DNA from 2 places in the Microbacterium sp. P5_E9 genome. Region 2 is predicted to be linked to the other one. Evidence: predicted binding sites of a transcription regulator. Region 2 holds the regulator's gene; the other holds the start of a gene.
The links. The regulator HrcA, encoded in region 2, represses chaperone genes, less so after heat shock. The targets are predictions, from matches to a motif close to TTNGCACTCGNNNNNNNCGAGTGCNAA.
Positions count from the first base shown of each region.

Region 1 (4,207 bases), on a different contig from region 2:
GGCTACTGGATCATCGGCGGCTCGCCGCGCGCGATCGCGCAGACGGAGCAGACGGATGCCGCGGTCGGCGTCGTGGGCTCGCCCGCGCCTGAGCAGCTCACGGTGGTCGTGCCGTCCGACCGCGTCGCGACGGGAACCATCCGGGTGCGCACCGCCACCCGCGGTCCGAGCGGACGACGGGTCGCCCCAGCGCGCAACCAGCGCTGAGGCGCATTGGCGGCGGCCCGCGCAGAGTGCTCGGGGAGTAGCGTTGAGCGGCGGCATCCGTCCTCCTGCGGGTGCGGCATCCGTCACCTCGCCCCCCGGAGGTCGGTCATGAGACTCGTCCAGATCGCCCAGCACGCCGATGATCTCGAGCGCGCGGCCGCGTTCTATTCGAGGCTGCTGCACGCCAAGCCCACCGGACTCTTCGATCCGCCCGGACTGCTCTTCTTCGATCTCGAGGGGGTGCGGCTGCTGCTCGATCGCAATGCCCCCACGGCGCTCATCTATCTGCACGTCGACAACGTGCATGAGGCGATCGAGCGCCTCGATAGGCTCGCCGAGATCATCTCGCACCCGCACGTGATCTTCACCCACGAGGACGACCGCCTCGGACCGGCCGGACACGAGGAGTGGCAGGCGTTCATCCGGGACTCCGAGGGCAACACCGTCGGGCTCGTGGCCTTCCAGCGGGCCTGAGCCTTGCCGGGTGCCGGCCGTTCCGACCCCCGCCGCGCGGCGGGGCGTAGCCTGGGGCGATGAGCGCCTACGTCTCGGCGTTCGAGCTGTTCTCCATCGGAGTAGGACCCTCGAGCTCCCACACGGTCGGACCCATGCGGGCCGGCCGCGACTTCGCCGACCGCCTGCGCTCGGACCGTCTGCTCGACCGCGTGGCGCGCGTTAGCTGCATCCTCTATGGCTCGCTCGGCGCGACCGGCATCGGGCACGGCACCCCCGACGCCGTCGTCGCGGGGCTGCAGGGCCTGGATCCCCGCACGGTGGATCCGGATGCCGTGCGCCGGGCATGGACCGACTGGCCCGAGGGCCGCGCGCTGCTGCTGGACGGCACGCACCCCGTCCCCTTCTCGAAGGAGGGCGTCACCTTTCTACCGCGCACCCGGCTGCCGGGGCACCCGAATGCGATGACGCTCAGTGCGCTCGACGAGGCCGATGCCGTGCTCGCCGAGGAGACCTACTACTCCGTCGGCGGGGGATTCATCCGGCGCGACGGCGAGCCCCAGCGGGTCGCGGCGCGCCCCTTCCCGCTCGACTACGACAATGCCGCGGAACTTCTTGCCGCGTGCGACGAGCGCGGTCTGACGATCGCCGAGGCCGCCCGGATCAACGAGCAGGCGTTGCGCTCCGACGAGCAGATCGCGGCGGGCCTCGATGCGATCTGGGACGCCATGACGAGCTGCATCGAGGCCGGCCTGCGCGCGGACGGAGTGCTGCCCGGAATGATGCGGGTCAAGCGTCGCGCGGGCGCGATCCGGGCGCAGCTGGAGGATGCCGAGGCCACCGGTCACCGCGAACTCCCGGGGGAGTGGCTCGGCGCGTTCGCGCTCGCCGTCAACGAGGAGAACGCGTCGGGCGGTCGGGTCGTGACCGCCCCCACCAATGGCGCGGCGGGGATCGTGCCGGCCGTGGCGATGTACTGGTGGCGGTACCTCGCCGACTCCGGGCTCGGTGCGGGGAACGCCGTCACCCCCTACGGCGAACTGGTCGGCAGCGCGCTGCTGGGATTCGGCCAGGCGCCGGTCGACGCGCTGGCGGGTTCGACGATCGCCCTGGACGAGGAGCGCATCGCCGAGGCGAACCGCCGCCGCGGCATCCGTCGCTTCCTGCTCACCGCCACCGCCTTCGGCTCGCTGTTCAAGGCGAACGCGTCGATCTCCGGTGCCGAGGGCGGGTGTCAGGCCGAGGTCGGCAGCGCGTGCGCGATGGCGGCGGCGGGGCTCACGGCCGTGATGGGCGGGACGAACCGCCAGATCGAGAACGCGGCCGAGATCGCGATGGAGCACCACCTCGGCCTGACGTGCGACCCGGTCGGCGGGCTGGTGCAGATCCCGTGCATCGAGCGCAACGCGATCGCCGCGTCGACCGCCGTCACGGCGGCTCGCCTCGCCCTGCGCGGCGACGGCAGCCACTACGTGTCGCTCGACGCGGTCGTCGAGACCATGCGGCAGACCGGCATCGACATGTCGACGAAGTACAAGGAGACCAGCGAAGGCGGCCTCGCGGTCAACGTCATCGAGTGCTGAGGATTGCGACGACGGATGCCGCGGCATCCGTCTGCTCCGTCCGCTGGGCCCGCGCCGACTGACCCTCGCGCGGTCGAAACCGCCCCACGCGCCCGAAGAGAACGGCCGCGAACGGCGGTTTGGACAGCGCGAGCAGATAGCCCGGAGCCCGGTGTTCGCCGTGCGCGAATCTCTGGCACTCGGCATGCCAGAGTGCTAATCTGAACGTACTTGAGTCGATAAGGCTCAAGTTTCAGAACGATCAGAAGGAGTGCGATTTCCATGGCCACGAATGACCCGTTCCGCGACCTCGACCGCCTCGCGTCGAGCCTCTTCGACACCCGCCGCGGTCCGCGCCGGATGCCGATGGACCTCTACCGTGACGGCGACCACTACGTGCTGACCGCCGACCTGCCTGGTGTCGACCCGGGCTCGGTCGACATCGACGTGGACGGCCAGCTGCTCACGATCCGGGCCGAGCGCACGCTCACCTCCGGTGACGGGGTGAAGTGGATCACGCGCGAGCGCGAGGGCGCGAGCTTCCTGCGTCAGCTCAGCCTCGGCCAGGGCGTGGACTCAGATCGCATCACGGCGAACTACGCCAACGGCGTGCTCAGCGTCGCGATCCCGGTGAGCGAGAAGGCGAAGCCGCGCAAGATCTCGGTGGCGTCCGACGTGAGCTCCCCGACCATCACGGCCCACGAGAGCACGCACGACACCGCCGACGCGCCGCAGCCCGTCGAGCAGTAATCCGCGGCACACGCACGGAACCGCCCCGCGTCCTCCAAGGACCGGGGCGGTTCCGCGTCTCCGGATCCTCCCGAGCGCCGCGGGATGCCTCGGCTCTAGGCTGAGCCCGTGCCTGAGTACGCCGTCCCCACGCCGCAGCGCCGGCGCGGACGGCCGCGCGGCGGCGAGTCGGGCTCGCGCGAGCGCATCCTCACGGTGGCCGTCGAGGAGTTCGGCGAGCGCGGATACGACGCCACCACGATCCGCGGCATCGCCACCCGGGCCGGGGTCGACCCGGCGCTCGTGCACCACTACTTCGGCACGAAGGCGGATCTCTTCGCCGAGGCGGTCGATGCTCCGATGCGGCCGGATGTCGACATCCCGGCTCTGCTCGCCGGCCCGCGCGACGAGCTCGGCGCCCGCATCGCGCGCTACGTGTTCGAGGCCTGGGAGAAGCCCGACGTGCGCAAGCGCGGGGTGGTGCTGCTCCGCGCCGGGATCGGCAACCGGCTCGCGACGCCGCTGCTTGCAGCGTTCCTCTCCCGCGAGCTCCTCGGCCGCATCGCCGCCGACCTCGACCACCCGGATGCCGAGCTGCGGGCGAGCCTGGTCGCCTCGCAGATCGCCGGCATGCTGCTCGCCCGGCATGTGCTGAAGCTTCCCGCCGCGGCCGCGGCATCCGTCGACGATCTCGTCGCGTGGGTCGGCCCGAACCTGCAGCACTATCTGACCGGAGACCGGCCCCCCGCCGGGTGAGAGGAGAACCTATGACGTTCCAGGCATATCTCGACAACATCGAGGACAAGACCGGGCTCACCCCCCGCCAGTTCATCGACCTCGCCACCGCGAAGGGCTTCGGCCCCGGCACGAAGGCCGGCGAGATCGTCACCTGGCTCGCCGAGGACTACGGGCTCGGCCGGGGCCACGCCATGGCACTGGTGCACGTGATCACGAAGGGCCCCAAGATCAACGTCAAGCACGTCGATTCGGGAGGAACCCACAGCGATCCGTCCGACACGCTCTGGCTCGACGGCAAGGCCACGAACCCTGCACCCTAGGCGCGCGGGCGGCTCTTGACCGCGCTCAGCGCGAAGAGCATAATTCACCGCGTGATGAATAAATCGCGATCCCGCCTCGCCGCCGGATCATGAGCGTCGACGTCCGCAACGCGGTCGAGATCCGCGGACTCCGCGTGCGCCGAGGAAAAACCGATGTGTTCGACGGCATCGATCTCGACATCCCGCGCGGTCAAATCA
Region 1 covers NZ_JBFUMV010000002.1:76,105-80,311, forward strand. Annotated here, with positions in the region: gene ACXJ3V_RS03735 (formate/nitrite transporter family protein) at 1-207, shown strand, start outside; gene ACXJ3V_RS03740 (VOC family protein) at 316-681, shown strand; gene ACXJ3V_RS03745 (L-serine ammonia-lyase, iron-sulfur-dependent, subunit alpha) at 741-2,243, shown strand; gene ACXJ3V_RS03750 (Hsp20/alpha crystallin family protein) at 2,505-2,972, shown strand; gene ACXJ3V_RS03755 (TetR/AcrR family transcriptional regulator) at 3,081-3,707, shown strand; gene ACXJ3V_RS03760 (DUF4287 domain-containing protein) at 3,719-4,009, shown strand; gene ACXJ3V_RS03765 (ABC transporter ATP-binding protein) at 4,099-4,207, shown strand, end outside.
Region 1: a site for HrcA is predicted at 2,416-2,442, ahead of ACXJ3V_RS03750 (Hsp20/alpha crystallin family protein). Genes of this name have one in related genera too.

Region 2 (4,207 bases):
TGACGAGACGGTCGACTACGCCGCCGTCGGGGCGACCCAGGCTCCGGATCTCATGGGGTACCCACCGGAGCGCAGCATCCCCGCCGAGGAGTCCTGGCGCATCGGCAGCGGCGATGTCCGGTTCCAGACCGCCAGCGACGCGCTGCTGTCGTGGACCGCGCAGCGGGGCGCCGGCCTGAACATCAAAGACGTGCGGCCCGCGTCCGGTCCGATGTACTCGGGCGTCAGCTTCGACGCCGAAGGCAACCCCATCGCGCCGAGCCGGGCCGAGGCCGATCAGCGCTTCGACGCCGACGGCACACCGTATGTCGCCGCGGGCACCACGATCACCGTCGAGGGACGCGTGCGCGGGATGGATGCCGATGGCGAGCTGCGCGTGATCTTCGCGATCGAGGAGCCGCGGCGGGTCGGCTTCGCGCTCGGCACCGTCGACGGTTCGGTCGTGAGCGGCGAGGAGTCGTTCATGCTCGAGTGGCACCAGAACGACGAGGTGTGGTTCACGGTCCGCGCGTTCGACGCTCCCGCCGCGTGGCTGTATCGCCTGCTGCCCGCACTCACCCGGCGTCGGCGCCGGGAGCTGTTCACGCGGTATCTGCGCGCCATCTCGCCGCTGTACACGACTCCGTCCTGATGGGCGCGGCGCTCCCGCTCGGCGAGCCCGTGCCGTCCAGCGGGGCGCTGCCGGACGGCGTGACGATCGACCCGGATCAGCAGTTCGGCGTGTATCTGCATGTCCCGTTCTGCCGCGTCCGCTGCGGGTATTGCGACTTCAACACGTACACGTCGGGCGAGCTCCAGGGCGCTCGGCAGGACCAGTACGCCGACACGCTGCTGCGGGAAGTCGCACTCGCACGCGACGTGCTCACCTCGGCCGGCGGCATCCGTCCCGCCTCGACGGTGTTCTTCGGCGGCGGCACCCCGACGCTTCTTCCCGCGGGGGATCTCGCGCGGATGCTCGACGGCATCCGGGAGACGTTCGGCCTGGTCGACGGCGCGGAGATCACGGTCGAGGCCAACCCCGACACCGTCACGCCTGCTGTGGTCGCCGAGCTCGCCGCGGCGGGGGTGACGCGCCTGTCGATCGGGATGCAGTCCGCGGTCCCGCATGTGCTGGCCGCACTCGACCGCACCCACAACCCGGCGAACGTCGCCACCGCCGTCGAGGCGGCGCGCGCTGCCGGTCTGGACGTGAGCCTCGACCTCATCTACGGGGCTCCGGGGGAGTCGCTCGACGACTGGCGGCGTTCGCTGGAGACCACGATCGCCCTGCGCCCCGACCACATCTCGGCCTACGCGCTCATCGTCGAAGAAGGGACCAAGCTGCACCGGCAGATCCGCCGCGGCGAGGTGCCCGCCCCGGATGACGATCTGCAGGCGGACATGTACGAGCTGGCGGATGAGCTGATGGCCGCCACCGGGTGGGAGTGGTACGAGATCTCGAACTGGGCACGCGATGCCTCGCAGCGCTCGCGGCACAACCTGGCGTACTGGCAGGGCTATGACTGGTGGGGGTTCGGACCCGGGGCGCACAGCCATGTCGCCGGCGTCCGATTCTGGAATGTCAAGCATCCGGCCGCCTACGCCCAGCGGCTCGCCGTCGGGGAATCGCCGGCCGCCGGCCGGGAGCAGCCCGACGGGGTAGCCCGCGAACTCGAATCCGTGCTGCTGCGCTCGCGGATCCGCGAGGGACTGCCGGTCTCGGAGGTTCTCGGCACCGGGCGCCACGCCGTGGCGGGCCTCATCGCAGACGGTCTGATCGACGGCACGGCCGCCGTGCACGGGCGAATCGTGCTCACGCTGCGCGGCCGGCTGCTCGCCGACGCGGTCGTCCGCGCGCTCACGCCCTGACGCGCCTCCGGCTCTCCGTCGCCGGATCCGGTAGAATTGGCACTCGCCAGAAGAGAGTGCCAGTCCAGCAGGTCAGCGTGAGGAGGCGGCATGGTCACCGATCGAGGTCTGCAGGTGCTGCGGGCGATCGTGCAGGACTACGTCGACACCCGTGAGCCCGTCGGCAGCAAGGCGATCGTCGATCGTCACGCCTTCGGCGTGTCCGCGGCGACGATCCGCAATGACATGGCCCTCCTCGAGGAGGAGGAGCTGATCGCGGCGCCGCATACGTCCTCCGGGCGCGTGCCGACCGACAAGGGCTACCGCGTCTTCGTGGACCACCTCGCCGCGCTTCGGCCGCTCACTTCAGCCCAGCGCCACGCGATCGGCTCGTTCCTCGATGCCCCCGGCGATCTCGACGACCTCCTCGTGCGCACCGTCCGCGCCCTCACCCGGCTGACCGGTCAGGTCGCCATCGTGCAGTACCCGTCGTTCGCGCGGGCCAGTGTCTCGCACCTCGAACTGGTGCAGATCGGCTCGGGGCGGATGATCGTGATCCTCGTGACCGACACCGGCCGGGTATCCCAGCGGGTCGCGCTCGTGCGGGTCGACCTCGACGACGACGCCATGGCCCGACTGCGCACCACGGTCTCGGATCTCATCGTCGGCCGTCCGGTGCGAGACGGCGTCCAGCGTGTCGCCGACTTCCTCGCCGCGGCGCAGACGCCTGGCAAGACGGATGCCGCGGCGAACGCGGTCGTGCACGTCGTCGCCGAAGAGCTCGACGAGTTCCGGCAGGACCGCCTGGTGATGGCGGGCTCAGCGAACCTGGCCCGCAGCGAAGCAGACTTCCGCGGGAGCATCTACCCCCTCCTCGAGGCGATCGAGGAGCAGGTCACGCTCCTGAAGCTCATGAGCGAGATGGTCGCGGACGAGCACGGTCTCGCCACGAGCATCGGACGCGAGAACGAGGCGTTCGGCCTGGGCGAGGCATCCGTCCTCGCCAGCGATTACGACGCGACGGGCGCGCGGGCACGAGTGGGCCTGCTCGGTCCGATGCGGATGGACTATCCGACGAATCTCGCGGCGGTGCGTGCCGTCGCGCGGTATCTGAGTCGGATCCTCGACGACGAGCACACGCGCTGACGGTATGACCATACGATCCCGCGCACAGCGCGGGCGGGAAGGCGATTGTGGCTGACCACTATGAGGTTCTCGGCGTCGCGCGCGACGCGACGCCGGACGAGATCAAGAAGGCGTACCGGCGCCTGGCGCGCGAGCTGCACCCGGACGTGAACCCGGGGGCCGACACTTCGGAGCGATTCAAGCTCGTGACGCACGCGTACGACGTGCTGAGCGACCCGGAGCAGCGGGCGCGCTACGACATGGGCGACTCGCCCTTCGGCGGGGCGGGCGGCGCCCAGGGCTTCGGCAGCTTCGGCGACATCTTCGAGACGTTCTTCGGCGCGGCATCGGGCGGCGGACGGCCGGGGCGCCCGCGTTCGCGGCGCGAGCGCGGCCAGGACGCGTTGGTGCGCGTCACGCTCGAGCTCAAGGACGTCGTGTTCGGCGCGCACCGCGAGCTGGAGGTCGACACGGCCGTCCTGTGCGAGACGTGCACGGGTTCGTGCTGCCAGCCCGGCACCTCGCCGGTGACCTGCGACATCTGCCACGGCGCGGGACATGTCCAGCGCCAGGTGCGCAGCCTGCTCGGCAACGTGGTGACCAGCCAGCCCTGCGGCTCCTGCCAGGGCTACGGCACGACCATCCCGTACCCCTGCGCGACCTGCCAGGGTCAGGGCCGCGTCCGCGCCCGCCGCACGGTGTCGATCGACATCCCGGCCGGCGTCGAGACCGGTCTGCGGCTGCAGCTCCCGGGCTCCGGCGAGGTCGGGCCCGCCGGTGGTCCCAACGGCGACCTGTACCTCGAGGTGACCGTCGCGGCCAACGAGATCTTCAGCCGGGAGGGCGACGACCTGCTCGCCACCCTGCAGGTCTCGATGCCGGATGCGATCCTCGGCACGACCACGACGATCGAGTCCCTCGACGGTCCGGTCGAGCTCGAAGTGCGCCCTGGCATTCAGGCCGGCGACGTGCTTACGATCAAGGGCCGCGGCATCACCCCGCTGCGTGGATCCCAGCGCGGCGACCTCCGCGTGGGCGTCCACGTCGTCACCCCGACGCGGCTCGACCACAAGGACCGCGTGCTGATCGAGGAGTTCGCCAAGCGGACGAAGCTCCCGGCACCGCACCTCGCGGAGTTCCACCAGGGCCTGTTCGCAAAGCTCCGCGACCGCTTCCGCCAGGGCTGACGGATGCCGCTGCACTTCCTCCTCGATGAGCCCACGCGGGCGCTGCCAGGCGACGCCGTCGCGCTGAC
Region 2 covers NZ_JBFUMV010000001.1:374,331-378,537, forward strand. Annotated here, with positions in the region: gene ACXJ3V_RS01900 (DUF1990 family protein) at 1-631, shown strand, start outside; gene hemW (radical SAM family heme chaperone HemW) at 631-1,848, shown strand; gene hrcA (heat-inducible transcriptional repressor HrcA) at 1,939-2,973, shown strand; gene dnaJ (molecular chaperone DnaJ) at 3,021-4,139, shown strand; gene ACXJ3V_RS01920 (16S rRNA (uracil(1498)-N(3))-methyltransferase) at 4,143-4,207, shown strand, end outside.